DNA from 2 places in the Massilia niabensis genome. Region 1 is predicted to be linked to the other one. Evidence: predicted binding sites of a transcription regulator. Region 1 holds the regulator's gene; the other holds the start of a gene.
The links. The regulator LexA, encoded in region 1, represses DNA repair genes until DNA is damaged. The targets are predictions, from matches to a motif close to ACTGTATNNNNATACAGT.
Positions count from the first base shown of each region.

Region 2: a site for LexA is predicted at 2,702-2,719, ahead of ACFPN5_RS15265 (DNA topoisomerase IV subunit B). Genes of this name have one in related genera too.

Region 1 is NZ_JBHSMU010000015.1:1,015,755-1,030,699, forward strand. Features, by position in the region: gene ACFPN5_RS18955 (cystathionine gamma-synthase family protein) at 1-908, shown strand, start outside; gene ACFPN5_RS18960 (tetratricopeptide repeat protein) at 935-1,675, shown strand; gene lexA (transcriptional repressor LexA) at 1,763-2,404, opposite strand; gene rpsF (30S ribosomal protein S6) at 2,647-3,042, shown strand; gene priB (primosomal replication protein N) at 3,076-3,369, shown strand; gene rpsR (30S ribosomal protein S18) at 3,407-3,697, shown strand; gene rplI (50S ribosomal protein L9) at 3,736-4,188, shown strand; gene ACFPN5_RS18990 (replicative DNA helicase) at 4,318-5,703, shown strand; gene ACFPN5_RS18995 (DUF47 domain-containing protein) at 5,793-6,419, shown strand; gene ACFPN5_RS19000 (inorganic phosphate transporter) at 6,444-7,454, shown strand; gene ACFPN5_RS19005 (bifunctional diguanylate cyclase/phosphodiesterase) at 7,604-10,330, shown strand; gene ACFPN5_RS19010 (PhoH family protein) at 10,400-12,181, opposite strand; gene ACFPN5_RS19015 (peroxiredoxin) at 12,397-12,867, opposite strand; gene ACFPN5_RS19020 (Mth938-like domain-containing protein) at 13,061-13,447, opposite strand; gene ACFPN5_RS19025 (pyridoxal phosphate-dependent aminotransferase) at 13,610-14,836, shown strand; gene ACFPN5_RS19030 (homoserine dehydrogenase) at 14,869-14,945, shown strand, end outside.
Region 2 is NZ_JBHSMU010000015.1:159,298-174,242, reverse strand. Features, by position in the region: gene ACFPN5_RS15285 (LysR family transcriptional regulator) at 1-335, shown strand, start outside; gene ACFPN5_RS15280 (hypothetical protein) at 370-654, opposite strand; gene ACFPN5_RS15275 (gamma-glutamyl-gamma-aminobutyrate hydrolase family protein) at 774-1,757, opposite strand; gene ACFPN5_RS15270 (response regulator) at 1,820-2,617, opposite strand; gene ACFPN5_RS15265 (DNA topoisomerase IV subunit B) at 2,918-4,915, shown strand; gene parC (DNA topoisomerase IV subunit A) at 4,932-7,259, shown strand; gene ACFPN5_RS15255 (hypothetical protein) at 7,333-7,890, opposite strand; gene ACFPN5_RS15250 (IgA Peptidase M64) at 8,035-9,450, opposite strand; gene ACFPN5_RS15245 (hypothetical protein) at 9,533-9,982, opposite strand; gene ACFPN5_RS15240 (hypothetical protein) at 10,164-10,691, shown strand; gene ACFPN5_RS15235 (cyanophycinase) at 10,728-11,942, opposite strand; gene ACFPN5_RS15230 (GNAT family N-acetyltransferase) at 12,012-12,449, opposite strand; gene ACFPN5_RS15225 (hypothetical protein) at 12,540-13,136, opposite strand; gene argH (argininosuccinate lyase) at 13,267-14,664, shown strand; gene ACFPN5_RS15215 (hypothetical protein) at 14,696-14,945, opposite strand, start outside.

The DNA of each region.
Region 1 (14,945 bases):
TGTTCGGAAACACCAACAGCCTGTGGCAGACGGCGGCGGGGCAGGGCGTCGCGGTCGACATGGTGGACGCCACCGACGTTACCGCGGTTGCGGCCGCGCTGCGCCCGGAAACGCGTCTCGTGTTCGTCGAGACGGTCGCCAACCCGCGCACCCAGGTCGCCGACCTGGCGCGCATCGGCCAGCTGTGCCGCGAGCGCGGCATCCTGTACGTGGTCGACAACACCATGACCACGCCCTGGCTGTTCCGCCCGAAGGCGGTGGGCGCCGGCCTGGTCGTGAACTCGCTCACCAAATCGATCGGCGGGCACGGCATTGCGCTCGGTGGCGCCCTGACCGATACCGGCCTGTTCGACTGGAGCGCCTTCCCGAACATCGCCGACAACTTCCGCAAGCAGCCGTCCCAGGCCCAGGGCATGGCGCAACTGCGGGCGAAAGCGCTGCGCGACTTCGGCGCGGCGCTCGGCCCGGAAGCGGCGCACCACATCGCCGTCGGCGCCGAGACACTGGCGCTGCGCATGGAGCGCACCTGTGCGAACGCGCTGGCGCTGGCGACCATGCTCGAAGCCGATGAGCGCGTCGCGGCCGTCCATTACCCGGGACTGGCATCCCATCCGCAGCACGGCATCACCCGCGAATTGTTCAAGGCAGGCGGCTCGCTGCTGAGTTTTGAGCTCAACGATGGGATAGACTGCTTCGATTACCTGAACCGCCTGAAGCTGGCGATTCCGGCCAGTAACCTCGGCGACACCCGCACCCTCGTCATTCCGGTGGCGCACACGATCTTCTTCGAGATGGGTGCCGAGCGCCGCGCCAGCATGGGCATCGCCGAGTCGCTGATCCGGGTATCGGTCGGCATCGAGGATACGGACGATTTGCTGGAAGACTTCCGGGCGGCCCTGTCTTCCTGAGCAGGCGTTTTGAATAACGGGGACCCATGAAAAAGAACACGAAGGTGCTGTACGGCGTGCTGCTTGGCCTGCTGCTGGCAGGTAGCGTCCACGCAGGCGAACTCGAAGACGCGAAGGCGCTGTTCGAGCAGAAGAAGTATCCGGAAGCGCTCAAGCTGTACACGAAGCTGGCTAATGCCGGCAACCCCGAGGCCCAGCAACACCTGGGCCAGATGTACTGGTACGGCGAGGCCGGCGCGGTCGACGAGGCGAAGGCGCAGCTGTGGTTCCAGAAGGCTGCAGGCAAGGGCAACAAGGTAGCGGCCGCATCGCTCGACATCATGAAGCAGCGCGGCGAGCGCCGCGCGGAAATCGACCACTGGGTCAGCCGCTACGACGGGGCCGACCTGAAGTCGGGCAAATTCCATTGCCCGGCCCCGCGGATTCCCGCGATCTCGAAGCAGACCGCAGAGATCGAACGCGTGTCGAACGCCATCGCCAAATGGCAGGACTGCTATAACGGCTTCGTGAACAACCTGAACGCCGTGTCGCCCCTGAGCGAGCGCATTCCTGCCGACATCGCCAAGCTCATGAACGCATCCGAGCTGGAGCGCGCCAAGAAGCACCTGGCGCAGGTGCAGGAAAACATCTCGCAAGAGGCGAAGGTGGGCGCGAAGCTGGTGCTGGCCGACGTCGGCGTCTGGCGCAGCGCGACCGAGGCGTATGTCGGCGAGCACAATGCAATCATCCAGAAGATGCCAAAGGACGATTCGGTGCGTACCAAGTAAGGTTGTCCTCTCCTTGACGCGACACATGCAAAAAAAGCCGCATCGGCGGCCTTTTTCATTCCTGCCTAGTGGCACCTGAGTCGCAACTCAGTGCCAGCTGCGCATCAGTCCTACCGCCAGTCCCTCGAGCGCGAACTCGTCGCCCGGTTCCACGCGAATGACCTTGAAGTCCGGATTTTCCGGCAGCAGCTCGATCAGTTCGCCCGTCTTGCGGTAGCGCTTGACGGTCACGTCTTCGCCGATGCGGGCGACGACAATTTGCCCGTTCTTGGCGCTGTCGATCTTCTTCACGGCGAGGAAGTCGCCGTCCATGATGCCGGCGTCGCGCATCGACCAGCCGCGTACTTTCAGCAGGAAGTCGGGACGGGCGCCGAACATGGCCGGGTCGACGTTGTAGGTGGCCTCGACGTGTTCCTGCGCCAGGATCGGCGAGCCGGCGGCGACGCGGCCGACCAGCGGCAGCGACATGAGGAGGGCTGCCGGAACGTGGGGCACCGGCGCGGGTGCATGTACCGACGTACCAATCAAGCGGATGCCGCGCGAGGTGCCGGAGACGATTTCAATGGCGCCTTTGCGGGCGAGAGCCTGCAGGTGTTCCTCGGCGGCGTTGGCCGACTTGAAGCCCAATTCCTTGGCGATCTCGGCGCGCGTGGGCGGGAAGCCGGTGTTGTCGATCGCTTCCTTGATCAGGTCAAGGATCTGTTGTTGCCTTGCAGTGAGCTTGAGCATGGATCTGCCACGGGTTAATGATTCAGACTGTATTTTTGTACAGTATTTCGGCGAATGCAAGGGAAATCGCCAAAATTTAACGATTTCCCGTCAGGAGCCTGTGGCGCCGGGGCGACGCCCCGGCCAAGGCCATGGGTCATTGTGTTGCCGCCCCAATCGCGCTATAATTGCCGGCTTTCCCTTCCCACACTCGTCTTGACGCCGAGGTGGGCATTTGTTTAAACGTCCTTAAGGAGTGTTGCATGCGTCATTATGAAATCGTTTTTATCGTCCACCCGGACCAAAGCGAGCAAGTCCCGGCGATGATCGAGCGTTACAAGGCCAGCGTCAGCGCACGCGGCGGTAACATCCATCGCGTCGAAGACTGGGGCCGTCGCCAGATGGCTTACTCGATCCAGAAGCTGCCGAAGGCACACTACATCTGCATGAACATCGAGTGCGACAACGAGACCCTGGTCGAGCTGGAAACCGCATTCAAGTTCAATGATGCCGTGCTGCGTCACCTGACCGTGAAAATGAAGAAGGCTGAAACCGCTCCGTCGCCAATGATGAAGTCGGTCCAGCGCGAAGACGCAGCCAAGAGCCACCGCTCGGAAGCCCCGGCTGCTGCTGCAGCCCCGGCCCCAGCTGCTGCTTGATTTTCTTTCGCCAGGAATCCTGAACAGCTTGAAGTGAACCAGTTAGAAGTCGTCGCTACCATCGCTGAACGCGACGTACTGCGCTACACCCCCGCCGGCGTGCCGGTCGTTTCGGCAATCCTGATGCACAGTTCGCAGCAGGTCGAGGCAGGTGTCTCGAGACTGGTCGAGTTCGAAATCACCGCGTTCGCCGCGGGAGAAATTTCGGGCCGCTTCGCCAGCGCCGAGTTGGGCGCCGCGCACCAGTTCACGGGATTTTTGGCCAGGAAGAATCGCAACAGCAAAGCCCTGGTGTTTCACATCATTGATTTCAGTGCCGCCGCTTAAGAATTAGCGGCCCACCTTTTAGATACAGGAGCCTCAAATGGCATTCGGTAAAAAGTTCGACAAAAACAAAGCAAAGCTCAAAGAGAAGCGCAAACAGCAAAACCCGCTGTTCAAGCGTAAGAAGTTCTGCCGCTTCACCGCTGCAAACGTGGAACAGGTCGACTACAAAGACGTCGACACCCTGAAGGACTTCGTCCAGGAAAACGGCAAGATCATGCCGGCACGCCTGACCGGCACCAAGGCGCACTACCAGCGCCAGGTTGACACCGCGATCAAGCGCGCACGCTACCTCGCGCTGCTGCCGTACACCGACCTGCACAACGCTTAATTCAAGCGCCGTACAGTCAGAATTTTCTGGAGAAAAATATGCAAGTTATCCTTTTGGAAAAAGTTGTTAACGTCGGCAACCTGGGCGACGTGGTGAAGGTCAAGGACGGTTACGCACGTAACTTCCTGATTCCGCAAAAGATGGCCCGCCGCGCGACCTCGTCGGCTGTCGCCGAGTTCGAAGTCAAGCGCGCCGAGCTGGAAAAAGCAGCAGCTGAAAAGCTGTCGGCTTCGCAAGCCCAGGGCGAAAAGCTGAACGGCATGACCATCACCATCGGCCAGAAAGCCGGCGTTGACGGCCGCCTGTTCGGTTCGGTCACCAACTTCGACATCGCCGAAGCGCTGACCAAGCAAGGTTTCGCAGTTGAAAAGGCGCAAGTTCGCCTGCCGACCGGTCCGCTGAAGACCACCGGCGAGCACCCTGTTGCCGTCGCACTGCACACCGACGTCGTGGTCGAAATCACCATCGCGGTTGTTGGCGAAGCAGCTTAAGCAGGTCAGATAACACGCTCGTCAAGGGCTGTTGTTTAAAGGGAAAAGCCGGGTTCGCCCGGCTTTTTTTACGCCCGGAAACTTCCCAATTATTTCAGTCGCATGACAGGAGAGGTTATAATGCCGGTCATGAATACCCCCGCAGATCCGCAGATCGAGTCGCTACGCATTCCCCCGCATTCCATCGAAGCAGAGCAGTCCGTCATCGGCGGCCTCCTGCGCGATAATGCGGCGTGGGACCGCATTGCCGACTTCATGCACGCGGACGATTTCTACCGCTACGACCACCGCATCATCTTCGAACAGATGGTGCGCCTGATTAACAGCGGCAAGCCGGCCGACGTGATTACCGTCTATGAGGCCATGGTGTCGCTTGGCAAGGCCGAGGACGTAGGCGGCCTGCAATACCTGAACGCGATGGCGCAGAACACGCCGTCCGCCGCCAACATCCGCCGTTACGCCGAAATCGTGCGTGACCGCGGCATCCTGCGCAAACTCATTACCGTTGCCGACGAAATCTCGGGCAATGCGTTCAATCCGCAGGGCAAGGAAGTCAAGCAGATGCTTGACGAAGCCGAATCCAAGATCTTCGCCATCGCCGAATCGGGCGCCCGTGGCGCCCAGGGCTGGAATCCGATCCAGCCGCTGCTCACGCAAGTGGTCGAGCGCATCGACGAACTGTATTCGCGCGAAAACCAGGGCGAGATCACGGGTGTGCCGACCGGCTTCATCGACCTCGACCGCATGACCTCGGGCCTGCAGCCGGGCGACCTGGTGATCGTCGCCGGCCGTCCGTCGATGGGCAAGACCGCCTTCTCCGTGAACATCGGCGAGAACGTCGCGATCGAAGCCGGCCTGCCGGTTGCCGTGTTCTCGATGGAGATGGGCGGCACCCAGCTGGCCATGCGTATGCTCGGCTCGGTCGGCCAGCTCGACCAGCACCGCCTGCGTACCGGCCGCCTGAACGACGAGGACTGGCCGCGCCTGACGCACGCCATCCAGAAGATGAACGACGCCCAGCTCTACATCGACGAGACGCCGGCGCTGAACCCGATCGAGATGCGCGCACGTGCGCGCCGTCTGGCCCGCCAGTGTGGCAAGCTCGGCCTGATTATCGTTGACTACCTGCAGCTGATGCAGGGTAGCCAGCCGGGCGACAACCGTGCGTCCGAGATCTCCGAGATCTCGCGTTCGCTCAAGGGCCTGGCGAAAGAACTGCATTGCCCGGTGATCGCGCTGTCGCAGCTGAACCGCTCGCTGGAACAGCGCCCGAACAAACGTCCCGTCATGTCCGACCTGCGCGAATCCGGCGCAATCGAGCAGGATGCGGACGTGATCATCTTCCTGTATCGCGACGAGGTCTACAACCCCGACTCGCCCGATAAAGGCACCGCCGAAATCATCATCGGCAAGCAGCGTAACGGTCCGATCGGCGCGATCCGCCTGACCTGGATCGGCCAGTACACCAAGTTCGGCAACTACAGCGGTAACCTCGCCGTCTACCAGGGCGATTAAGCCGATATTGTGCCGCTGCCAGGCCGCGTTGAAAGCAGGCCTGCAGCGGACCCTCACAGTCCCAAGAGTTTTAAAACGGAGAACCTTTAATGTTTGGACGCCTGATGCCCACCGAGGGCAAGTTTTTTGACCTGTTTAACCAGCACGCGGCGCTGTGCGTGAAGGGTGCGCACGAGATGGTCGGCCTGATGACCAACTTCGACGACCTCGAAATGCGTACGCATGCCGTGGAAACCATCGAAAAGCAGGCGGACAAGGTCACCTACGCATGCGTGGACCTGCTGCACAAGACCTTCATTACCCCGATCGACCGCGACGACATCCACAAGCTCATCACGCGCATGGATGACATCCTCGACATGATGGAAGACGCGGCCCAGACCATCTCCCTGTACGACCTGCACGCCGTCACGCCGGAAGCGAAGCGCCTGGCCGAGCTGTGCCTGGCCTGCTGCGAACGCGTGCAAGCCGCCGTCGGCCTGCTGCACGACATGGGCAACGCCCAGAAGATCGTCGCCATCTGCGAAGAGATCGACCGCCTCGAATCCGACGCCGACCACGTGATGCGCGCCGCCATGAGCAAGCTGTTCCGCGACGAGCCGGACGTGCGCAACCTGATCAAGATGAAGGCGATCTACGAGATCCTCGAGACCGTCACCGACCGCTGCGAAGATGTGGCCAACATCATCGAAGGCATCATCGTCGAGAACGCGTAACGCGCGGGCCGGACAAGAACAACTATGGAACATTTAACTATCAGCATTTGGGTGCTGGGTGGGCTGGTACTGCTCGCACTGATATTCGACTTCATGAACGGCTTCCACGACTCGGCGAATGCGATCGCCACCGTGGTGTCGACCGGCGTGCTGAAACCCCAGTCCGCTGTCGCGATGGCCGCGTTCTTCAACTTCATCGCCATTTTCGTGGTCAGCATGAAGGTGGCGCAAACGATCGGCAAGGGCACGATCGACCCGGGCGTGGTCGACCATTACGTGATCTTCGGGGCCCTGGTCGGGGCCATCGTCTGGAACGTCATCACCTGGTACTACGGCATTCCATCCTCGTCGTCGCACGCGCTGATCGGCGGCCTGGTCGGCGCCGCGGTGGCGAAGTCGGGCACCGGCGCGCTGATCTCGGCGGGCCTGCTGAAGACCGTCATGTTCATCGTGATCGCGCCCTTGCTCGGCTTCGTGCTGGGATCGGTCATCATGCTGCTGGTGGCGTGGATCTTCGTGAAGTCGACGCCGCGCAAGGTCGACGTCTGGTTCCGCCGCCTGCAGCTGGTCTCGGCAGCCGGCTACTCGCTCGGCCACGGCGGCAACGACGCCCAGAAGACCATGGGTATCATCTGGATGCTGCTGATCGCGGCCGGCGTGACTAGCCCGGACGACGCGCTGCCACCAGCCTGGGTGATCATCTCCTGCTATGCGGCGATCGCCTTCGGCACGCTGTTCGGCGGCTGGCGCATCGTCAAGACCATGGGTCAGAAGATCACCAAACTGAAACCGGTCGGCGGCTTCTGCGCCGAAACCGGCGGCGCCATGACACTGCTGATGGCCAGCTTCTTCGGCATCCCGGTCTCGACCACCCACACCATCACCGGCGCCATCGTCGGCGTGGGCGCCTCGCAGAAGGCCTCGGCCGTGCGCTGGGGCGTGGCAGGCAGCATCGTGTGGGCATGGATCTTCACCATCCCGGCATCGGCCTTCATGGCAGCGGTCGCCTGGTGGATCGGTACCAAGATCATGTAACTGTCGTTGCAGCTGCATGTACCCCACTGGAGCCCGGCATTGCCGGGCTTTTTTCATGCGTTCCTCGCCCTGTTGTGTTCAATGTACGGCGCGCCTTTCGGTCTTCCTCTGTTACTCTTTTACGGATGGATTCGCGTATCGACAAGGCGATGCCGGCTGGAACCGCGATCGGTCTTGTTGCGGTCAACCACCTGCGTCCCTTCCTGTCCTTCCTGCGCCAGCGGCTGCCGCTCTTGCTGTTGTGGCCGGTAATTGCGGTGCTGGCCGGTGCCGTGCTGTGGGCGGTCGTGCTCGGCCACCTCGAGGACGAGCAGCGCGACCGGCAGGCCGAGCTGGCACAGCAGGTCGAGGCCTATACGTCCAGCTTTGCTACCCGCACGCGCCGCTCGATCGGCGACACCGACCGCTTGCTGCTGCTGCTTCGCCATAACTGGGCGGTGTCGGGCGGCCTGACCGACCTGGCCGGCACCATCGAGGCTGGAATTTTTTCCACGCACTACATCGCGGGTGTGGGACTGCTCGACCGTAACGGCGTTGTCCTGACCAGCTCACACCCGCCCGCCGTGGGCCGGTATTTCGGCGACCGGCCGTATTTCACAGAGCACCGCCGCACCGGCGCCGACCGCTTGTACGTGAGCGGGCCGCTGGAGGGCGAGCTGTCGAAGCGCGAGGTGATCGCCTTCTCGCGCCCGCTGCTCGCTGGCGGCGTGATGCCCGGCTCGCGATTCGGCGGGATTGTGCTGCTGTCGGTGTTTCCGTCTTTTTTCACGCAGCACTACGCCGAGCCCATCCTGCGTGACTATGGTTTCGTCGCCCTGGCGGGAACCGATGGCGTGCTGCGCGCCAGCCGCAGCGGCAATACGATCCACACGGCGCGCAAGCCCTTCCTGCTGGCCCCCGTGCCCGCGGCCGCAGCGCGCGGCGTAGCCCGGCTCGACGGCAAGCGCTGGTTTGCCGACGGGCGTACGCGCGTGGTTGGCTGGCAGCGCATGCCCGACCTGGGGCTGGTCGGCATCGTCGGCGTCGACGAGTACTCGGCGCTGGAGGGCTACCGGGGCGAGCGCCGGGCGGCGCTGAATGCCGCGTGGTGGAACACGGCCTGGCTGACGCTGGCCGCGCTGCTGGCGACGAGCTTCTACATGCACGCCAAGTGGAAGCGGCACCAGCTCGAAACGGTCCGCGCCACCTACCGCCTGGCGACCGAGGATGCGGGCGAAGGCTTTTTCATCAACCGGCCGCTGCGCGACCTGCACGGTACCGTGACGGACTTCGAGGTCGTCGACTGTAACCAGTACGGCGCCGACATGTTCGGCAAGCAGCCCCGGGACCTGATCGGGCACCGCCTGTCGGAGTTCTACAAGGGTGAAGTTTTCCGAAGGGCATGCGCACGGCTGTGCGAGGCGCTCGACACCGGGCTGTACGACCGTGAGCTCCCGGTCGGGCGAGCGCCAGACACCTTGCTCAAGGCGGAATGGATCCGCTACAAGGCCGTGCGCGCCGGCGACGACCTGGCGGTCACGATCCGCGACATCAGCGAGTCGAAGGCGCACTTGACCGAACTCGAGCGCAGGGGCAACTCGGACGAGCTGACCGGCCTGCCGAACCGCTACTGGATCCAGCAGTACCTGCCGCAGGCGATCGAGCGCGCGCGCGACAGCGGACGCGCCCTGGCGGTGCTGTTCATCGACCTCGACGGCTTCAAGACCGTCAACGACGTGCTTGGCCACGCAGCCGGTGACGAGCTGCTGCGCACCGTCGCCAAGCGCCTGACGGTCGCGGTGCGCCCGCTCGATCACGTGGTGCGCCTCGGCGGCGACGAATTCGTGGTCGTGCTCGAGCATGTCAAGGGCGCCGACGACGTCGAGCACGTGGCCGGCCGCGTGCTCGGGGCCTTCCGCGACGGCTTTCATTTGCAGCACTCGACCCATGTGCTGGGCGCGTCGATCGGGATCAGCCTGTTTCCCGAGCATGGCGACGATGCGCAGACACTGCTCAAGAACGCGGACATCGCGATGTATTCGGCCAAGACCGAAGGCAAGGGCAGCTACCGCTTTTTCCAGTCGCGCTTTTTCGAGGCGATCCGTACCCGGCTGGAGACGGAACTGGAACTGCGGCGCGCGCTCGACCTGCACCAGTTCGTGGTCCATTACCAGCCGCGCGTGGACCTCGCCGGCGGCGGGACATCGAGCATGGAGGCACTGGTGCGCTGGGAACGCCCGGGCCAGGGCCTGACCGGGCCGGACCGCTTCATCCCGCTGCTGGAGGAAACCGGCCTCATCGTGCAGCTGGGCGAACAGGTGCTCGACAGCGTCTGCCGCCAGCTGGTCGAGTGGGCGGCCGACGGCACGACCCTGGTGCCGGTTTCGGTCAACGTCTCGCCGCGGCAGTTCAGCCAATCCGACATCCTGGCCCTGTTTCGCGACGTAATCGAACGCTACGGTATCGACCCCGCGCTGCTGGAAATCGAGGTGACCGAGTCGTCGATGATGCAGGAGGGCATCGGCGAGTCGGCCGTGTTTCGCCAGCTGCGCGAGCTCGGGATCAAACTCTGCATCGACGACTTCGGCACCGGCTACTCGTCGCTGTCCCAGCTGCAAAAGCTGCATTTCGACGTCCTCAAGATCGATCGCGCCTTCGTGCTGCGGATCGAGCACCCGGACGGCGACGCGCTGATCGCTTCGATGATCGCCATGGCGCACGCGCTCGGGATGAAAGTGGTGGCCGAGGGCGTGGAGAGCCGCAAGCAGATGCAGCTGCTCAGGACGCTGGGCTGCGACGAAGGGCAGGGCTATTTCTTTTCCCACCCCGTGCCGCCGGGCGAACGCCAGCCGGAGGGCCGGCGCGAGTTCCAGCCGCCGATCACGCCCAAGCCGTAACACGAGCGGCGGACGAAAAAAAACCTGCGGACCTTTCGGCGCGCAGGTTTTTTATTGAAGCGGCGTAGCTTACAACACGTCGCTCGCGTGATCCGCAAGGCGCGAGCGCTCGCCGCGTGCCAGCGTCACGTGCCCGCTGTGCGACCAGCCCTTGAAGCGGTCGACCACATAGGTCAGGCCGCTCGAGCCTTCGGTCAGGTAAGGCGTGTCGATCTGGGCGATGTTACCCAGGCACAGGATCTTGGTGCCGGGACCGGCGCGCGTGACCAGCGTCTTCACCTGCTTCGGCGTCAGGTTCTGCGCCTCGTCGATGATCAGGAACTTGTTCACAAAGGTACGGCCACGCATGAAGTTGAGCGACTTGATCTTGATGCGCGAGCGGATCAGGTCCTGCGTTGCGGCGCGGCCCCAGTCGCCGGCGTCGCTGTCGGACTTGTTCAGCACTTCCAGGTTGTCGTCGAAAGCGCCCATCCATGGCGACATCTTCTCTTCCTCGGTGCCCGGCAGGAAACCGATGTCTTCGCCCACCGGCACCGTCACGCGGGTCACGATGATCTCGTTGTACAGCTTGGTCTCGAGCACCTGCGCCAGGCCCGCGGCCAGGGCCAGCAGGGTCTTGCCGGTACCGGCCTGGCCGAGCAGGGTGACGAAATCGCATTCCGGGTTCATGAGCAGGTTCAGCGCGAAGTTCTGCTCGCGGTTGCGGGCGGTGATGCCCCAGACGCTGTTCTTGTTGTGGCTGTAGTCGCGCAACACCTGCAGGACGGCCGTCTTGCCGTTGAGTTCCTTCACTTGCGCATAGAACGGGCTTTCGCCGGGGCCCGTCGGTTCGAAATAGACGAACTGGTTGACCAGCAAGCTCTGGATCACCGGGCCGTTGACGCGGTAGAAGGTGGTCGAGTTGCCGTTCTTGTTTTCCTGCCAGGATTCGACGTTCTTGCTATGCGTTTCCCAGAAGTCGTTCGGCAGCTGGACGATGCCCGAGTACAGCAGGTCGGTATCTTCCAGCACGTGGTCGTTGAAGTAATCCTCCGCCGGCAGGCCCAGCGCGCGCGCCTTGATGCGCATGTTGATGTCTTTCGACACCAGCACGATCGCGCGGTCCGGCTGTTCGGCCTCGAGCGCTTTCACCACGCCCAGGATCTGGTTGTCGGCCTTGCCGACCGGCAGGCCCTCCGGCAGCAGGGGACCGTTCTGCAGTTTCGTCTGGAAGAACAGGCGGCCCTTCGCATCCTTGTTGCCCAGCTTGGACAGTTCGATGCCCGCTTCGATGCCGTCATCGTCGATGTCGGCGATCAGGGCGTCGAGCGTGCGCGAGACCTGGCGCGCGTTACGCGCCACTTCCGACATGCCTTTCTTGTGGTCGTCGAGTTCCTCGAGCGTCATCATCGGCAGGTAGACGTCGTGTTCCTCGAAACGGAACAGGCTCGTTGGGTCGTGCATCAGCACGTTGGTGTCGAGCACGAACACCTTGGTCTTTCCCGAGCGGTCGGCCTTGCGGCTGGCCGAGGACTTGACGTTGACTTCGACCGGCTTGTGCTTGGCCGGATGCGGTTCGTCCTGGTCGGTTTCCTTGAGCTTGGCGATGGTGCCGGTTTCGGCATGCGCCGGCCAGGTGGACGAATCGCCCTGGCTTGTTGGGACTGCCGCCAGCGGCGTGGCTTTCGCTTTGCGGGCGCGGTTCGATTTTGCAGCAGGGACAGCTTTACCACTGATGAGGTCTTCGACAGGATCGGCCTCAACCGGCGCTGCGGCAATCGCGCGCACGGGAGACTTGCCGGATTCGGCTTTGGGGTATTCGTTTACCGGCAGCAGCGTGGCCGGCTTGGTAGGCATTTTTGGTAGTGGCATCAGGTTCTCAATCTAAAAAAGTGGAGGACGCCTCGCGCCAGCGGTGTGACACGCGCTGCCGGGCGGATTAGATGCAACTGGATAAAACACTGAGGGGCGCAGGCCAAAACCGGAGGGTCCTGGCAGGCCAGATTGAATTGATGCTGATATGAAACGGTTTTGACTCAAAATGACGGGTTCGTTCGTCCAGAAAATTCATTGGCTGGAGCCACCGTTCAAGGCTGGCTCTTCACAAATTCCAGCACTTCATCGACGTGGTCAGGGACTTTCACGCCACGCCATTCTTTCACCAATCGGCCGTGAGCGTCAACGACAAACGTACTGCGCTCGACTCCACGGACCTGCTTGCCATACATGTTCTTGATCTTCATGACGCCGAACTGGTTGCACACCAGTTCCTCCGGGTCGGAGATCAGTTCGAAGGGCAGGCCGAGCTTGGATTTGAAACCTTCGTGCGAGCGCAGCGAATCGCGGCTGATGCCATAGATTTCAGTGCCGGCGGCCAGGAACTCGTCGTGGCGGTCGCGAAAGGCCATGCTTTCGGTAGTGCAGCCGGGGGTGTTGTCCTTCGGGTAGAAATACAGCACCGTGTACTTTGCCGGACGCCCGCCAAGCTGGAAGGTCTGGTCGCCGGTCATGGAGGCGGAAAAGTTATTGACGGTTGCTGCGCTGGGGCTGTCGGCCACGGGGTTCTCCTGAACTGGTATTGATGCAAGATCTGGGGCAGGACAGGCCTGATGCCGTCCTGTGCCCTCACATCATAATCGGCCATCGACACCGCTGCCAGTCTAACATGTCAACTCGTCAATAGCTGTTTCGATATGCGGACGAAACCCCGTAGTTCAAGGAGGAAAGAAACCATGCCCCGAGATATCTTGCTCAGGCTGCGGCAGTCTTTTCAATGATCAGGGCCAGCGTCACCTTGCGGCCTTCGCCCATCAGCACATTATAGGTGCGGCAGGCGGCCTGGCTGTCCATCGACTCGACCCCGACGTGGCGCCCCGACAGGCTGGCGATCAGGCGCGGGTGCACGAAACGCTGGCGCTCGCCGGTGCCGAGGATGACCACGTCCGGTGCATCCGCAGCAATCTGCTCGAAATGGCCGGCTTCCAGGTCCTCGAAGCGGGTCACTTCCCATGCGCGCGGCGGCGTCTCCGGCATCACGATGAGGCTGTAGTCGAAGCGCTGGGCATTGATTTCCACACCACTGGCGTCATAGCCGGTCACGGTCTGGTATTGCTGGTTGTTGTCGGAGTGGAGCTTCATCTGGGAAATCGCGATAGATGTAAGGGGGTTGCCATTGTAAGCTTTTCGTCACGTTTGCTGTCGCAATCCAGCGCTCGAGTTGCAAGGTTGCTTAAATCGTGAGCTTTCGGCAGAATGGGTATTTTTCGCACTGCAACAATGCGGGCAACCGAGGGTGACAATTTGCGACCGATTCTGAAATCGAACAAGCTCGACGAAGTGTGCTACGAGATCCGCGGCCCGGCTTTGGCCCAGGCACGCCAGATGGAAGACGATGGCCACAAGATCATCAAACTCAACATTGGCAACCTTGCCGTGTTCGGGTTCGATCCGCCGGACGAGATCATGCAGGACATGATCCGCAACATGCACGGCGCGGCCGGTTATACCGACTCGAAGGGCCTGTTTGCACCGCGCAAGGCGGTCATGCATTACACCCAGCAAAAGAAAATCACGGGTGTCGGCATCGACGATATTTACCTGGGCAATGGCGCTTCGGAACTGATCGTGATGGCGATGCAGGGCCTGCTGAACAATGGCGACGAGGTGCTGGTGCCGGCGCCCGATTATCCGCTGTGGACGGCGGCAGTGAGCCTGGCCGGCGGCGCACCGGTGCATTACATCTGCGATGAACAGGCCGACTGGATGCCGGACATCGCTGACATGCGCCGCAAGATCACGCCGAACACGCGCGCGATCGTCGTCATCAACCCGAACAACCCGACCGGCGCGCTGTATCCGCGTGCGGTGCTGCTCGAGATCGTCGAGCTGGCGCGCCAGCACAGCCTGATCGTCTACGCCGACGAGATCTACGACAAGGTGCTGTACGACGGGGAACAGCACGACTCGATCGCCTCCCTCGCCGACGATGTGCTGTTCGTGACCCTGAACGGCCTGTCGAAGAACTACCGCTCCTGCGGCTACCGCGCCGGCTGGATGGTGGTCTCCGGTGAAAAACGCCATGCGAGAGACTATATCGATGGCCTGAACATGCTCGCCTCGATGCGCCTGTGCGCGAATGCGCCGGGCCAGTTCGCGATCCAGACCGCACTCGGCGGCTACCAGAGCATCAACGACCTGGTCGGCCCCGGCGGGCGCCTGCTCAAGCAGCGCGACCTCGCGCACAAACTGCTTACCGATATCCCGGGCGTTACCTGCGTCAAGCCAAAAGCGGCGCTGTACATGTTCCCGCGCCTGGATCCGGCGATGTATCCGATCGCCGACGACCAGCAATTCATTTGCGACCTGCTGGGCGAGGAAAAGGTGTTGGTGGTGCAGGGCACCGGCTTCAACTGGATCGCGCCCGACCATTTCCGCCTCGTGTTCCTGCCCAATTCCGACGACCTGACAGACGCCTGCGGCCGCATCGCACGCTTCCTCGATGGCTACCGCCGGCGCAAGGCTCGGTAACTACCGGCGCTACAACCTATAACGAATCGATCATGAAACCCATCAAAGTTGGCCTCCTTGGCATCGGCACCGTCGGTGCGGGCACCTTCAACGTCCTGCAGCGCAACCA
Region 2 (14,945 bases), 860 kb from region 1:
TCGATTGGGAACTGGAGACCGCCGAGGGGGTGGTCAAAGTGGCGGTCGGCGGCGGCCTGGCGGTGAACGACGCGGACGCCAACCTGGGCTGCGCGCTGCAGGGCCTGGGCCTGGCGCAACTGGCGCGCTACCAGGCGCGCCCTTACCTGGCCAGCGGCGAACTGGTCGAGGTGCTGCCCGGCGTCACGCCGACCGCCATGCCGGTGTCGCTCCTGTATGCGCGTGGGCGCATGGCCAGTCCGCGGCTGCAGGCGTTTGCGCAGTGGTTGGGCGAGGTCTTCTCCAGGGAACCGGATGTGGGACCGGACCCAGACGGCATTGAACAGCGTTCATAGCGTCTTGTTGGGACCGCGGCTGCGAACCCATTTCCTAGGCCAGGCGCGTTCCCAGCCTGTTCCCCATCATCCGCTCGATGAAACTGGGTTTGGCAGGCGGTGGCATGCCATCGTCCACCAGTCCCGCCCATTTCTCGCACAACTGCTCGCAGGTAGCACGCAGCACCGGATCGAGATCGGGCAGGCGCGCCAGTGCGCACAGGTGGCGCTCGATGACGGACGCCAGGCGCACGCAGGGACGGTCGTTGCCGTCGCGCGCCGTGTAGTGCGACATCAGGTGCAGCACGGACGCGAGCATGACGGCATCCCGCTGAGGCATGCCCGGCGCGGGCGGCAGTGGTTCATTTGCGAACTGGTCTTTCATGGCGATCCCCTTCATATAAATGAGAATGATTCTCATTCATTATGCTGAAGGGGCGGATGGGATGCAAGGAGAAACTACAATCGTGTTTCGCGTGCCGCCCGCAAGAATTCGTCCAGCACCGGCGTGCAATCGAGCAGGTCCGTCCCGCCCGCCCTGTGGAATTCCGGATGCCACTGCAGCCCCATCACGAAATCGGCCGGCTCGTAGCGGATCGCTTCCACAATTCCGTCCGGATACGAGACTGCCTCAATGCGCACCCCTCGTCCCAGTTCCTTGACCGCCTGGTGGTGGATCGAATTGACGATCGGCCGCGCCACATGCGGGAACATGTGGCCCAGGGAGGAACCCGGGGGGAACTCGATTGCGTGGCGGTGCGCGTCGTAGTCGGTGTGCACGTGCGCCAGCGCCTCGGGCCTGTTGGTCGCCACGTCCTGGTACAGCGTGCCGCCAAAGGCGACATTGATCAGCTGGCAGCCGCGGCACACCCCCAGCACCGGCTTTCCGGCCTCGACGAATTCGTGCAGGAGCTCGAGCTCGTACAGGTCGCGCGCGCGGTCGCCGCTCCATTCGGGACGGGTGGGCGATTCGGAATAGGTTTGCGGCGACACGTCGGCCCCGCCCTGCAGCACCAGCCCGTCGAGGTGGCGCGCATAGTGGCGCAGCGTGATGTTGCTCGGGTGGAGCAGGCCGTTCGTGTTCACCGTGGGGATCATGAAGACCAGCACGTCGCGCGACATCACCCACTGCGCGATCGACTCTTCCAGATACTGCAGGTTCTTGCTGCGCAGGCCAGTGGAGCCGGGTTCGGGATGGAAGATACGGGCCGAGACGCCGATGCGCAGGGTACGGCGCATGAAGTCCCGGCTGAAGCGGTCGCGCAGGGCTCGCCAGCGCGAGGACAGGACGCGGCCGACCAGCGAGAGCCGGGTGTCGCCGGGACGGCTGTAGCGTGCCGGTCCGTCCGAGCGGCGGTCGGGCACGCGCTGCGGCGCATCGGCGCGCGGCTCCAGCGGCGGGCCAAGCGCTTCGCCGCGCTGCGGTTGGGGATCGTCTGCCATGGCCTTAAATATAGCCCTGCCATTTTCGCGCACGATTCGAAGTTGTAACAAATTCCGAATGTTCAAGCCAGGCGCTGCAGCATTGCCACCAGACTGCGATCCCCCACCGGCTTGTCGAGCAGCCCCCGCACGCGGGCATCGCGCGCGCGCTCGCTGTCGTACGGGAAGCCCTTTCCGACCAGGAGCACGACGGCGGTACGCCCCGCCCCTTCCTGCGACTTGATGGCGAAACTCAGGGCATAGGGGTCGATATTCGGCGCCGCGGTATTGATCATGGCTAGCGATACCGGCATCTCGTCGCACAGGCGCACGGCGGTCGGCGCGCTGTCGGTCCAGGCAATCGCCAGCGGGCGTTCAAAGGCGAGGCGCGCCAGGTGGTCGCGCAGGGCGCCGCCCTTGTCGACGATGAGCACCTTGCCGGGGCGTGGCGGCTGGCGCCGCAGCGCGCAGCCGTCGATGGCCGGCCCGAGGCGGGGCTGGCGCCGGCGTTCGGCCAGCAGCGGCTCGCCGCGCGCGGAGAGGAGCGCCAGCGCGCGCCGCCGTTCGGCCAGCAGCCGGGCCATGGCCTCGTGCAGGACGGAGGGCTCGACCGGCGGCTCGACGTGGACATGGCCGTCGCCGTCGCTGCCGCCTACCAGCAGCGCCGGCGGCGCACAGCGCATGCCATCCAGCTGCGCCAGGGCGGCGGGACTGGTGCCGTCGGCCAGGACAATGTCGGGCTCCTGTAGACTGTCATCGTGCAGGGGGGAATACAGTGGCCCGGAACGCGGCGCGTCTGCCAGCAGCGCGGCCATGCGCTCGCCCTCGCCGGGCGAGAAGCCCAGCAAGCGGACGGCGGTTGGAATTTTCTGTGCATGCATAAGAATTCACCCGGTTCGTGCCACACAATAGCCTTGACCTGTTGCACGTCGCGTCATGGCGCGACGCCGAACCTTGCGATAATAACTGTATGCATGTACAGTACTGCCTAAGCCCGCGCCCTCGCTCGACGGTTTTCCAGGGCTGCCTGGTGTGGCAACCGCGTTAGCAAGCGTGGTAGCAACCGTGCGTACCAATCTAGTCACGTTTGTGCGTGTTGACAAGCACAATCCAACACGCCATTCCTGCATTTTCCTCACGACAAGATAGAATGCGCAGGCATTCGATAAAACCTGATCAGCATGGCAACCAAGAAACCCGCACCCGACTACAGCGAATCATCCATCCGTGTCCTGAAGGGACTCGAACCCGTGAAGCAGCGTCCGGGCATGTACACCCGGACTGAAAACCCGCTGCACATCATCCAGGAAGTGATCGACAACGCCTCCGACGAGGCGCTCGGCGGTTACTGCAAGAACATCGGCGTGTCGCTCAATGCCGACGGCTCCGTGACCGTCGAGGACGATGGCCGCGGCATCCCGGTCGGCATCCACCCGGAAGAAGGCGTCTCCACGGTCGAGATCGTGTTCACGCGCCTGCACGCCGGCGGCAAGTTCGACAAGGGCTCGGGCGGGGCCTATGCCTTCTCGGGCGGCCTGCACGGCGTCGGCGTGTCCGTCACCAACGCGCTCTCGAAGCGCCTGGAGATCACGGTCTTTCGCCGCGACGACGAAGGCAACGGCGTCCACCGCCTGACCTTCGCCGACGGCGACGTGATCGAGCCCCTCACCTCCGCGCCCTTCGAGCGCGGCGGCAAGAAGAACGGCACCCGCGTCACCGCCTGGCCGGACGGTAAATATTTCGATTCGCCGAACATCCCGATGGGCGACCTCCAGCGCCTGCTGCGTTCGAAAGCCGTGCTGCTGCCGGGCGTGACGGTCACCCTCACCATCGAGAAGACCGGCGACGTCCAGACCTGGCGCTACGACGAAGGCCTGCGCGGCTACCTGATGGAAGCCATGAACCAGAGCTCGAGCGGCCAGACCGTGATCCCGCTGTTCGAGGGCGCGGCCTATGCGGCCCCTGGCGACGAAAGCTTTGCCGAAGGCGAAGGCGCGGCCTGGGTCGTGGCCTGGAACGAGGAAGGCGGCGTCGTGCGCGAGTCCTACGTGAACCTGATCCCGACGCCAAGCGGCGGCTCGCACGAGTCCGGCCTGCGCGACGGCCTGTTCGGCGCCGTGAAAGGCTTCGTGGAGCTGCACGGCCTGCTGCCGAAGGGCGTGAAACTGCTGCCGGAAGACGTGTTCGCGCGGGTGTCGTTCGTGCTCTCGGCGAAGGTGCTGGACCCGCAGTTCCAGGGCCAGACCAAGGAACGCCTGAATTCGCGCGACGCGGTCAAGCTGGTGTCGACGTTTACGAAACCGCCGCTCGAGCTGTGGCTGAACCAGCACGTCGAATACGGCAAGAAGCTGGCCGACCTCGTCATCAAGCAGGCACAGTCGCGCATGCGTTCGCTGCAAAAGGTCGAGAAGAAGAAGTCCTCGGGCGTGGCCGTGTTGCCAGGCAAGCTGACCGACTGCGAATCGACCGACCTGACCCGTAACGAACTGTTCCTGGTCGAGGGCGACTCCGCGGGCGGTTCCGCAAAAATGGGCCGCGACAAGGAATACCAGGCGATCCTGCCGCTGCGCGGCAAGGTCCTGAATACCTGGGAAACCGACCGCGACCGCCTGTTCGCGAACAACGAGATCCACGACATTTCGGTGGCGATCGGGGTCGACCCGCACTCGCACGGCGATTCGCCGGACCTATCGAATCTGCGCTACGGCAAAATCTGCATCCTGTCGGACGCGGACGTCGACGGCTCGCACATCCAGGTGCTGCTGCTCACCTTGTTCTTCAAGCACTTCCCGGCCCTGTTCAGGCACGGCCACATCTGCGTGGCGCGCCCGCCGCTGTACCGCGTCGACGTGCCGCCGCGCGGCAAGAAGCCGCTGCAAAAGCTGTACGCGCTGGACGACGGCGAACTGCTGGCGATCGAGGACAAGCTGAAAAAAGATGGCCTCAAGGAAGGCAGCTGGAACATCTCGCGCTTCAAGGGCCTGGGCGAGATGAACGCCGAGCAGCTCTGGGAAACCACGATGAACCCGGACACGCGCCGCCTGCTGCCGGTGGCGCTGGGCGGTTTCGATCACGGCGAATCGAGCGCGCGCTTCAATATGTTGATGGGCAAAGGCGAAGCCGCCGCCCGCCGCGCGTGGATCGAGGAACACGGGAACGAGACGGAAGCGGATATTTGATCGAACACACTGAATTATGACTACCCAAGCAAACCTCTTCGAACAAGCTGCCGAGCCGGCCGACGACCTTGAAACGCTGACCCTGTCGACCTTCGCCGAGCGCGCCTATCTCGACTACGCCGTCTCGGTGGTCAAGGGCCGCGCCCTGCCGGATGTGGCCGACGGCCAGAAGCCGGTGCAGCGCCGCATCCTGTACGCGATGAACGAGCTGGGCCTCGGCCCGACCGCCAAGCCGCGCAAATCGGCGGCCGTGGTCGGCGACGTGCTCGGTAAACTGCACCCGCACGGCGACCAGTCGGTGTACGACGCGCTGGTGCGCATGGCGCAGGACTTTTCCCTGCGCTACCCGCTGATCGACGGCCAGGGCAACTTCGGCTCGCGCGACGGCGACGGCGCCGCGGCGATGCGTTACACGGAAGCGCGCCTGACCCCGATTTCGCGCCTGCTGCTCGACGAAATCGACATGGGCACGGTCGACTTCCAGCCGAACTACGACGGCTCGACCAACGAGCCGCGCACGCTGCCGGCGCGCCTGCCGATGGTGCTGCTCAATGGCGCTTCCGGCATTGCCGTGGGTATGGCGACCGAGATCCCGTCGCACAACCTGCGCGAAGTGGCCGAGGCCGCGGTCGCCATGATCCGCAATCCGAAGATCTCGAACGCCGAGCTGATGACGCTGATGCCAGGCCCGGACTTCCCGGGCGGCGGCCAGATCATCACCCCGGCCTCGCAGATCGCCGACATGTACGCCAGCGGCCGCGGTTCGCTGAAGGTACGTGCGCGCTGGAAGATCGAGGAACTGGCCCGCGGCCAGTGGCAGGCGGTGGTCACCGAACTGCCACCGGGCACCTCCGCCGCGCGCGTGCAGCAGGAAATCGAAGAGATCACCAACCCGAAGGTCAAGCTGGGCAAGAAGACGCTGACGCCGGAACAGATCGCGCTCAAGCAAACCATCCTGAACTCGCTCGACACGATGCGCGACGAGTCCGGCCGCGAAGCGGCGGTACGCCTGGTGTTCGAGCCAAAATCGAAGAACCAGGACCAGAACGAGTTCATGCTGCTGCTGCTGGCGCATACCTCGTTGGAGACCTCCAGCCCGATCAACCTGGTGATGATCGGCGGCGATGGCCGTCCGCGCCAGAAGGGCCTGAACGACATCATCCAGGAGTGGATCGACTACCGCTTCGTGACGGTCAAGCGCCGTACCGAATTCAAGCTGGGCAAGGTCAACGACCGCATCCACATCCTGGAAGGTCGTGAGATCGTCCTGCTGAACATCGACAAGGTGATCGCGATCATTCGTAATTCGGATGAGCCGAAGGCGGCGCTGATGGACGAGTTCCGCCTGTCCGACCGCCAGGCCGAGGACATCCTGGAAATCCGCCTGCGCCAGCTGGCGCGCCTGGAAGCGATCAAGATCGAGCAGGAGCTGGCGCAGCTGCGCGGCGAGAAGGACAAGCTGGAAGACATCCTGGCCAACCCGTCGACCATGAAGCGCACGATCATCCGCGAGATCGAAGCGGACGCCAAGCAGTTCGGCGACGACCGCCGCACCATCATCGAAGAAGCGCAAAAGGCCGTGGCCGAGCAGAAGATCATCGACGAACCGGTGACGGTGATTATTTCCGAAAAAGGCTGGGTGCGCGCGCGCACCGGCATCGGGCACGACCAGGCCCAGTTCACCTTCAAGCCGGGCGACTCGCTGCTTGCCGCCTTCGAATGCCGCACCGTCGATGCACTGGTCGGTATCGGCGACAACGGCAAGACCTATTCGGTGCCGGTGGCTGCCCTGCCCGGCGCGCGCGGCGACGGCGTGCCGATCACGACCCTGGTCGACCTGTCGGGCGGCGTGCGCATATTGCACTACTTCGCCGGCAATGCCGACACCCGCCTGCTGCTGGCCGCCTCGAACGGCTTCGGCTTCATCTCGAAGGCGGGCGACATGGTCAGCCGCCTGAAGGGCGGCAAGTCCTTCATCACGCTGGACGCCGGTGCGGTGCCGCTGGCGCCGCGCGTGGTGCAGGACCAGGCCGGCGCGGTGGCCTGCCTGTCGAGCAGTGGCAAGGTGCTGGTGTTCGGCATCGACGAGATGAAGGTGCTGACCAACGGCGGGCGCGGCGTGACGCTAATCGACCTCGACCCGAAGGAAACGCTGCTGGCAGCGCAGCCGATCAGCCAGAAAGGCGTCAACGTGATCGGCACTTGGGCCGGCTCCAAGCCGCGCGTGGTCGAGCTGTTCGCCTCCGGCCTGGAACCGCACTTCGGCAAGCGCGCGCGCAAGGGCAAGCCGCTGTCGGCCAAGCTCAAGGCGACCGACCTGGCGATGCGCTCCACCGGCGAGTAATTGCCGTCACGCCTCTGCAACACCAAAAAAAATGCCGGCTCATGCCGGCATTTTTCATTTACATCCAACCCAATCAGTTCTTGGCTGCGGCCTTGTGCACGTCGGCCATCGCCTCGGCGCGCGCCTGCTCGGCCTTGGCCGATGCGGTCGCCTTGTCGGCGGCGGCGTCAACCTGCACTTTCAAGGACTTTTCGTCGGCCTTGATCATCGCTTTCTCGGCCTTCAGGTTCGCTTCCGATACCTTTTCCTCGGCACGGGCGATCACCGTGGCGCGGTCTTCCGGATCGGCACGGGTGATATTCTCGGCCGCTTCCGCATGCACCTTCACAGCCTTGGCGTGCGCCTTGGCTTTCTTTTCCTGGGCGTCGGCGACGGCCTTGGTGGCTTTCTCGTCGGCCTTGGCAACAGCCTTCATTTCCTTCGCTTCGGCCTTGGCGACATCGGTCTCGGCACGGGCTTCGGCCTTCACGATGGCTTTGGTGGTGCGGGCGGTGGGGTTCGTGTTCGTGGTCGTGGTGTTCGCGACGGCGGCGTTCGGCGTCGTGGTGGTCGTGGTCGTGGTGACGGCGGTCTGTGCGTAAGCGCTGGTGGCCAGGAAACCGGCGATCAGGGTGGCAAGCAGTTTGTTCATGTTGTGTCCTTTCGATGCTATGGTGGGTCGCGGGTCTCTTGCCCGCGCTTTTAACTTTTTGCTAAGTTAACCCCAGAATAGGCGCTGTCGAAAGCCGGGTCTGTTCGCCACCACACAGTTGCTTTTTGCGTCAGATCAGGAGGATCAAGGCCTCGCCTTCCCCGCGTACAGGTCAATGATGTCCGTAATGCCGTCCTGGCACACCGGGCAGAACGCGTCGCTGCGGTCGAACATCAGGCACTGCATGGCCGGGCGGTAGTAGCCGCTCGCTTCGTAGTTCGCGCCCTCGAAGGCGCCGATCGCGTGGCGGTGCGGCTGCTTCGCGAACAAGGCCTTGGTACGGGCCAGGTCTTCGCGGAACAGCGCATTCATCTCGCTCTCGGGACGGTTCGCTGCCCGCAGCGCGGCGCGACGTTTTTGATAGGCGCGCGAATCTTCCTCGTACTTCGCCTTTGGCCAGGGCGTCGGCAACGGCGTGCCCGCCTTGACGTGCTGCTTCCATTTCAGCCTGGCCGGATCGCGCAGGGCGGTCACGTTCGGCTCCCATGGCTCCATGCGCGTGCTGGTGGACGCGTAGGCCACGGGCGAGGTGTAGTACTCGTCCGCCAGGCCGGCGAAATGGTGGCCGAACTCGTGCACGAACAGGTAATCGGCCCATTCGTTGCCGGCCGCCGCCGTGCTGAACTGGCCGAAGATGCCGCCGCCGCCATAGGTCTCGTTGCTGACCAGAATTTCGATGAATTCGTAGGGCGCGTGCTGGGCGATGTCGCGCAGCGCGCGATTGTCGAGCGTGAGCACGTAGCGCTCGCTGCCGAAGATGTCGTAGCGCGTGCCCAGCGGGGACGCCTTGTGCACCCCGGTCGAGGGACGCGAGACGCCCGACTCCTGGGTCGGCACGGCCAGCGCCCAGACGTTGAAATCGTTCGCGCGCTCCCTGAACGGCGATACCGTAAAGAGGTGCTTCGACAGGCGGCGCGCATCCGCCTCGAATTTCGCCATGTCCGCCTGCGTGTAGCCGTCGCCCATGATCAGGAGGTCGACCTTCTGCGGCGACGGTCCGCTGACGTGCACCGGGATCGGCTTCGCGGGCGCCGGCGGCAGCTTTTTCACCACCTCGGGCGCATCGGTATCGACTTCCACGCTCCAGGCCACCGAGAAGTCGTTACGCTCGTCGCGTTTCAGGATGCGCACCCGCACCGGACGGTCGGGCTTGGGAAAGCGGACCGACTCCTGGAAGGATCGGCTCATCTTGCCCGCTTCTTCCGTCGTGCGCCACTCGCCGAAGATGGTCGAGAAGCCGCGCGAATACAGCAGGTCGCCCGTCTTCGCATCCACCACCTCGACCCGGTTCTGGCCGCGGTTGGTGTTGTCCAGGCTGCGCGTCGTGTCGCCGGCCCAGGGCAGCGGCTCGATCAGTACCTGTTCCAGGGCATAGGTGTCGGATAAAGCGTTGCCGCTGTGGGTATAGTCGACGCGGACGGTGGCGGGTTGGGCGGCCCCGGCAATGCCGGCGCAGAGCGCCAGCCCGGGGACCAGCAGTCGAATCAGACGGGCAAACATGGAATTCCTTCGCGGTGAATATCGCACATTGTAATGCTGACAAGGGCGCTCGAATACCTCGGCATGCGCCTGGCCAATAGCCTCAATTCAGCCACATAAGCTGCGCAAAGACGCCTGCGGCGAATACGAGCTTGAGTGCAAAATAAGTGGCGATGCCCATCCCCACTGCGGTCCAGCGCGACCGGAAAAGGCCGCCTTCGTTCCGATACCGGGCATGTGTGCGCGCAAGAAGATGCCGGGCTACCATCCACCAGAGGATGACCTGCAGAAGATGAGGAAGCAACTGCGAAATCACATCTGGCGGAACGCTGAAAATCAAATAAAACCAGAGCGCAATCAACGGCCCAAACCAGGCAGCGCAGGCACGAAGCCGATCGGATAAACCAAGGGTTTTCAGGTCACAACAGGTCAAATACGCTATCGCCAGCGGCCCGCCAAACAGGCCCGCGAGCGCAAGTCCGCCGGTACTGAAAATCCGGGGCGCAACGTCGCGGGCATCTGTGGCGGACGGGCTGCCTTCGTGAACTTGCATGATTTCCCTTGTGCATGAGTTCCGCTCATTGTAGTGTCGAAACAATCATAAAAGCCGGGTCGGAATGTCGATGAATCGAATATTGAGTGCAGTGGTGCTAACGTTGATCAGTGTATTTCCCGCATGTGCGGGCGCGTCACCGGAAATTCGTTTCTGGCAGTGGTTCTAGGCGAACCAGGAAATGCTGTACGAGTTCGAACGGGATCAAGAGCGGATCTTCGATAGCTTGGCCGCACAATTGCACAAAGTAGACAAGGACTTGACCTTCGAGTTTGGTCCTAAACAGGACGGCAAGCGCGAGTTCGTCATTAGCGCGGGTGGAATACGTGAGGCGTTCCCCAAGGTGGAAGCGCTGCACGCTGCGGCGCCGGCTTTGCCGAACTGGACCATCGTAAAGTTCCGGCCGAGGCGTGCACCGTTCGACATTCGCGTCGGGGAGAAGGGTGTCAATGCGGCCGACGTCCATGTCGTGCTGCACGCGCAGGGTGAAAAAGTCGGGCTGACTGTGTCGATACCGGGTTACAAGGCGAGCGAGCACACTCCCTATGCCACGATCGGGTATCTCTTCCTCGACCAGACCCTTGGCGAGTTCGACGTAGAGACGCGTGTCGGCGCAATCCAGTTCCAGGCGCCATCGGGCTCCGATACCATGGCCGTGTCCTTGCACGAATTACCTGCTGCCTTCGATGCCTACTTTGCACGCCGATAAGCACGCCAGCGGCCCGCCCGTTCGCGCTGCCCATGGCTACTTGTACTGATACAGCGGCCTCCTCACCACGATCGGCCGGATATCGAGCCGCACGTTGTAGACCGAATACGCCTCGGTCGCGGCCGACATGTAGCCCACGCTCTCGCCCGTGCGCGAGAAGCGGAATTCGAAGCCGAGGTCGGGCTGCACGCCGTGCGGGCTGTCGAGGGTGAGGCCGATGGCGTCGACCTGGTCGCTGTCGATCAGCTTGCCCATCAGGTCGACCACGGTGCTGTTGCCGAGAATGTCGGCCGAGAACAGCGGCTCGCGGTAGTAGGGACGGGCCGGGTCGAGGCGGCCGTCGGCCTTGTCCGGCGCGGGGGTAAACGTGTGGCTGGCGATGTTGAAGCGGTCGCCGTTGTCGAGGTAGCTCAGCTTGACGTTGCTGACGTTGAAGGCGCCCTGCTGGGCCCGGGCGCTGGACAGGTCGACCACCAGCGCGCCCTTGTAGCCGACCACCTCCACGTCGCGATTCGGACCGACGATCATCGCCGTGTTCTCATCGATGCCCAGCCCCAGCTTGTAGCCCTTTTGCAGCATGGCCGGCAGCATGCGCGCAAAGCGCCCGCGCACCAGCAGGTGCTGGTCGACGAAGACGTCGTTGCCGATGAAGCCGAGGCCGGGCGTGATTTCCTGGCCGTCGGTGAGGCCGAGTTTCAGCGTGGCCAGGATCGGCTTCGGGTTGCCGAACATGGTGCTGCTCATGATGGCAGCGCCCGCACTGCTGCCGGCAATCACGCCGCCGCGCCGGTACAGGTCCCACAGGGCATCGAGCACCAGGGTGTTGCTGCCGTCCGGGCGGCGCAGCGCGCGCGTGATGCGGGCCTGGTCGCCGCCGGCGAAGTAGGCGCCGCCAGCGTTGCGTACGGCGGCGGCAAGTTCGGGATTGTCGGCGGCGGCCTGGTAGTCGGTGCCGGTCAGGCGCACTGCGACCGGCACAAAAAATCCCTGCGCGCCATATTTTCCGAGCCGCTCGACGAGGGCGCTGCCGGCTTTTTCAGGATTGGCCGAGGCCGAGGCGAATACCGCGATACGGGCGCCCTGCCCGCCCGCGAGCTGCACGATGCGCTCCCACACGGCGGCATTGTCGGGACGCAGCGCACCGCCGATGATGACGAGCGACCCCTTCGAGGCCGGCAGCTCGGCGGCCTGCGCGGAAAAAATGGTCAGCAAGGAAACAACAAGTGCGACAGCACCAGCGATCGGCCACATACGACCTCCTTCACGATCACAGCCAATCCACAGCGTGATTCGGGAGGTCGGGCGGCATGTTGAGCTGAGTCAGGAGAGATAAATGTTCGGAAAGTAACGCTCCATCAGCGTTTCCGGATTGCGCGGCGCGGTGAAACCGAAGCGTTCATACAACCCTTGCGCGTCGTTAGTCGCGAGCGTGAAGCGGCGCAGGCGCTGCAGGCTGGGATGGCGCAGCACGGCGGCCACGAGTTGCTTGCCGTAGCCGTGCCCGCGGTATTCCGGCAGCACGAACACGTCGACCATATTGGCAAACGTGGCGAAATCGGTGATCACCCGGGCAAAGGCGATCTGGCGCCCGTCCAGGTAGCCGCCGAAGCAGAGTGAATTTTCGATGGCCCGTTCGACCAGCGGCTGCGAGATTCCCACCGCCCAGCTCGACTGCTCGCTGAGGAAGCGGTAAATCATGGGAATGTCGAGCCGTTCCTGATCGGTGCTGACCTGGAAACTGGAGTCGTTGGTAGTCATTGCCGTCTTATCTGAGGATCAATCTGGCGAAAAAACCAATTCTAGTCCCGTTTGCACTTTCGATAAGATTCAATTGGACTGGGTGGCAAACTAGCGGGGCGCCGCTCCCTGGCGGCCCTGCAGATAGCGTTCTGGCAGCACCAGCCCATTGTCTTCCGCGCGCCAGACGAGGTTGGCGATCCACCAGCGCTTGCCGTCGTGCGCGAGCTGGATGCTGTTAATGCCGCGCAAGAAGGGCTTGGCATCGTTGGGCGAACGCAGCAGTTCATAGGTGCTGAACACGTGCACCAGCTGGCCGAAGGACTCTGTGGTGCGCGCGACTTCGCGCTCGTAGAAGCCGCTGGTGTTGAAGGCGCTCATGTTGCGGCCGATGTAGTCCTCGACCGTCATCGCGCGCAGGCCGAAGCCGCCTTCCGGGCGCGCCGCGATCACCATCAGTTTCGCGTCGGGCGCGAACAGGGCGCGCATCCGGTTCCAGTTACGCGGCGCCCCGGCGGGGCCGGAAATCACGTCGTACAGGGCGGCAACGATGGAGTCGACCGAGGCGCCGTCGGCTTCCCTGGCCGCCGCCGGCTGGGCCGGGGCGAGTTGTACCGGCGGCGCCGGCTGCGCCAGCGCAGTGCCGCTCCCCCCGCCCGCGCCAAGTGCGATTGCAGCGGCAAAGCCGAGCCTCGTCCATCGTTTCATCGTGTTCTCCCAGGTTGCATATGTTGACATTCGAATAATGGGCCATTTTGCCTTCTTTGTCATCCCGCAGCCACCTCGGCGACCCTGCAAGTTAGCGGTTTATAATCTGGTAAATCAACCGGAACCCACCATGACCGAACAATTCTCCAAAAAAGCCGAAGCCTGGTCGGCGCGCTTCTCCGAACCTGTGTCGGACCTCGTAAAACGCTATACCGCCTCCGTCTTCTTCGACAAGCGCCTGGCCATGTTCGACATCGAAGGGTCGCTCGCCCATGCCGAGATGCTGGCCGCGCAAGGCATCATCAGCACGCAGGACCGCGCCGAGATCGAGCGCGGCATGGCGCAGATCCGCAGCGAGATCGAGGCCGGCAGCTTCGAGTGGCTGCTCGACCTCGAAGACGTGCACCTGAATATCGAAAAACGCCTGACCGAACTGGTGGGCGACGCCGGAAAACGCCTGCACACGGGGCGCTCGCGCAACGACCAGGTGGCGACCGACATCCGCCTGTACGTGCGCGCGGCGATCGACGATGTCGTGGCATTGCTGGGCAATTTGCGCACCGCGCTGACGGACCTGGCGGAGCGCCACTTCGACACCATCATGCCGGGCTTTACGCACCTGCAGGTGGCGCAGCCGATTACCTTCGGCCACCACATGCTCGCCTACGTGGAGATGTTCGGCCGCGATGCCGAGCGCATGCTCGACGCGCGCCGCCGCGTGAACCGCCTGCCGCTGGGCGCCGCGGCGCTGGCCGGCACCACCTTCCCGATCGACCGCCTGCGCGTGGCGAAAACCCTCGGCTTCGAGGACGTCTGCCACAACTCGCTCGACGCCGTCTCGGACCGCGATTTCGCGATTGAATTCACGGCGGCGGCGTCCCTCATCATGATGCACGTGTCGCGCATGTCGGAAGAACTGGTCATGTGGATGAGCCCGCGCGTCGGCTTCATCGACATTGCCGACCGTTTCTGCACCGGCTCGTCGATCATGCCGCAAAAGAAAAACCCGGACGTGCCGGAACTGGCGCGCGGCAAGACCGGCCGCGTCTACGGGCATCTGACTGCCCTCCTGACCCTGATGAAAGGCCAGCCGCTGGCCTACAACAAGGACAACCAGGAAGACAAGGAACCGCTGTTCGACACCGTCGACACCGTGCTGGACACGCTGCGCATCTTCACCGACATGGCCGGCGGCATCACCGTCAAGGCGGACAACATGCGCGCCGCCGCCCTGCAGGGCTATGCCACCGCCACCGACCTGGCCGACTACCTGGTGAAAAAGGGCCTGCCTTTCCGCGACGCGCACGAAGCCGTGGCACACGCAGTGCGTGCCTGTGACGACGCACAATGCGACCTGTCGGAGATGTCGCTCGAGCGCCTGCGCACATTCTCGCCGCTGATCGAGGACGACGTGTTCGCCGTGCTGACGCTGGAAGGCTCGGTGGCCGCGCGCGACCATGTCGGCGGCACCGCGCCGAACCAGGTGCGCAAGGCTATCGAACGCGTGCGCGGGCAGCTCGCAGGCTGAGGAGACTGCCCGGGCGCGCCTGCCGCCGCGCTCAGCGGCGGCAGGCCAGGCGTAGCGTTTCGTGCTCGCGCGCGACCACCCGTAGCGGCGCGTCGTCGCCGCAACGATAGACGACGGTCAGGCGCTTCTCTTCGTTATAGGCTGGGTCACCGCACAGGTGATTGCCGGCCAGCACGGCACCGTTGCGTTCGACTTCACGGCGCACCGCCTGGCGCGCGTCGCACATCCCACGCCGCGCGCCGTACTGGGCCTCTTCGACGCGCACCCGGCCCCAACCCTGG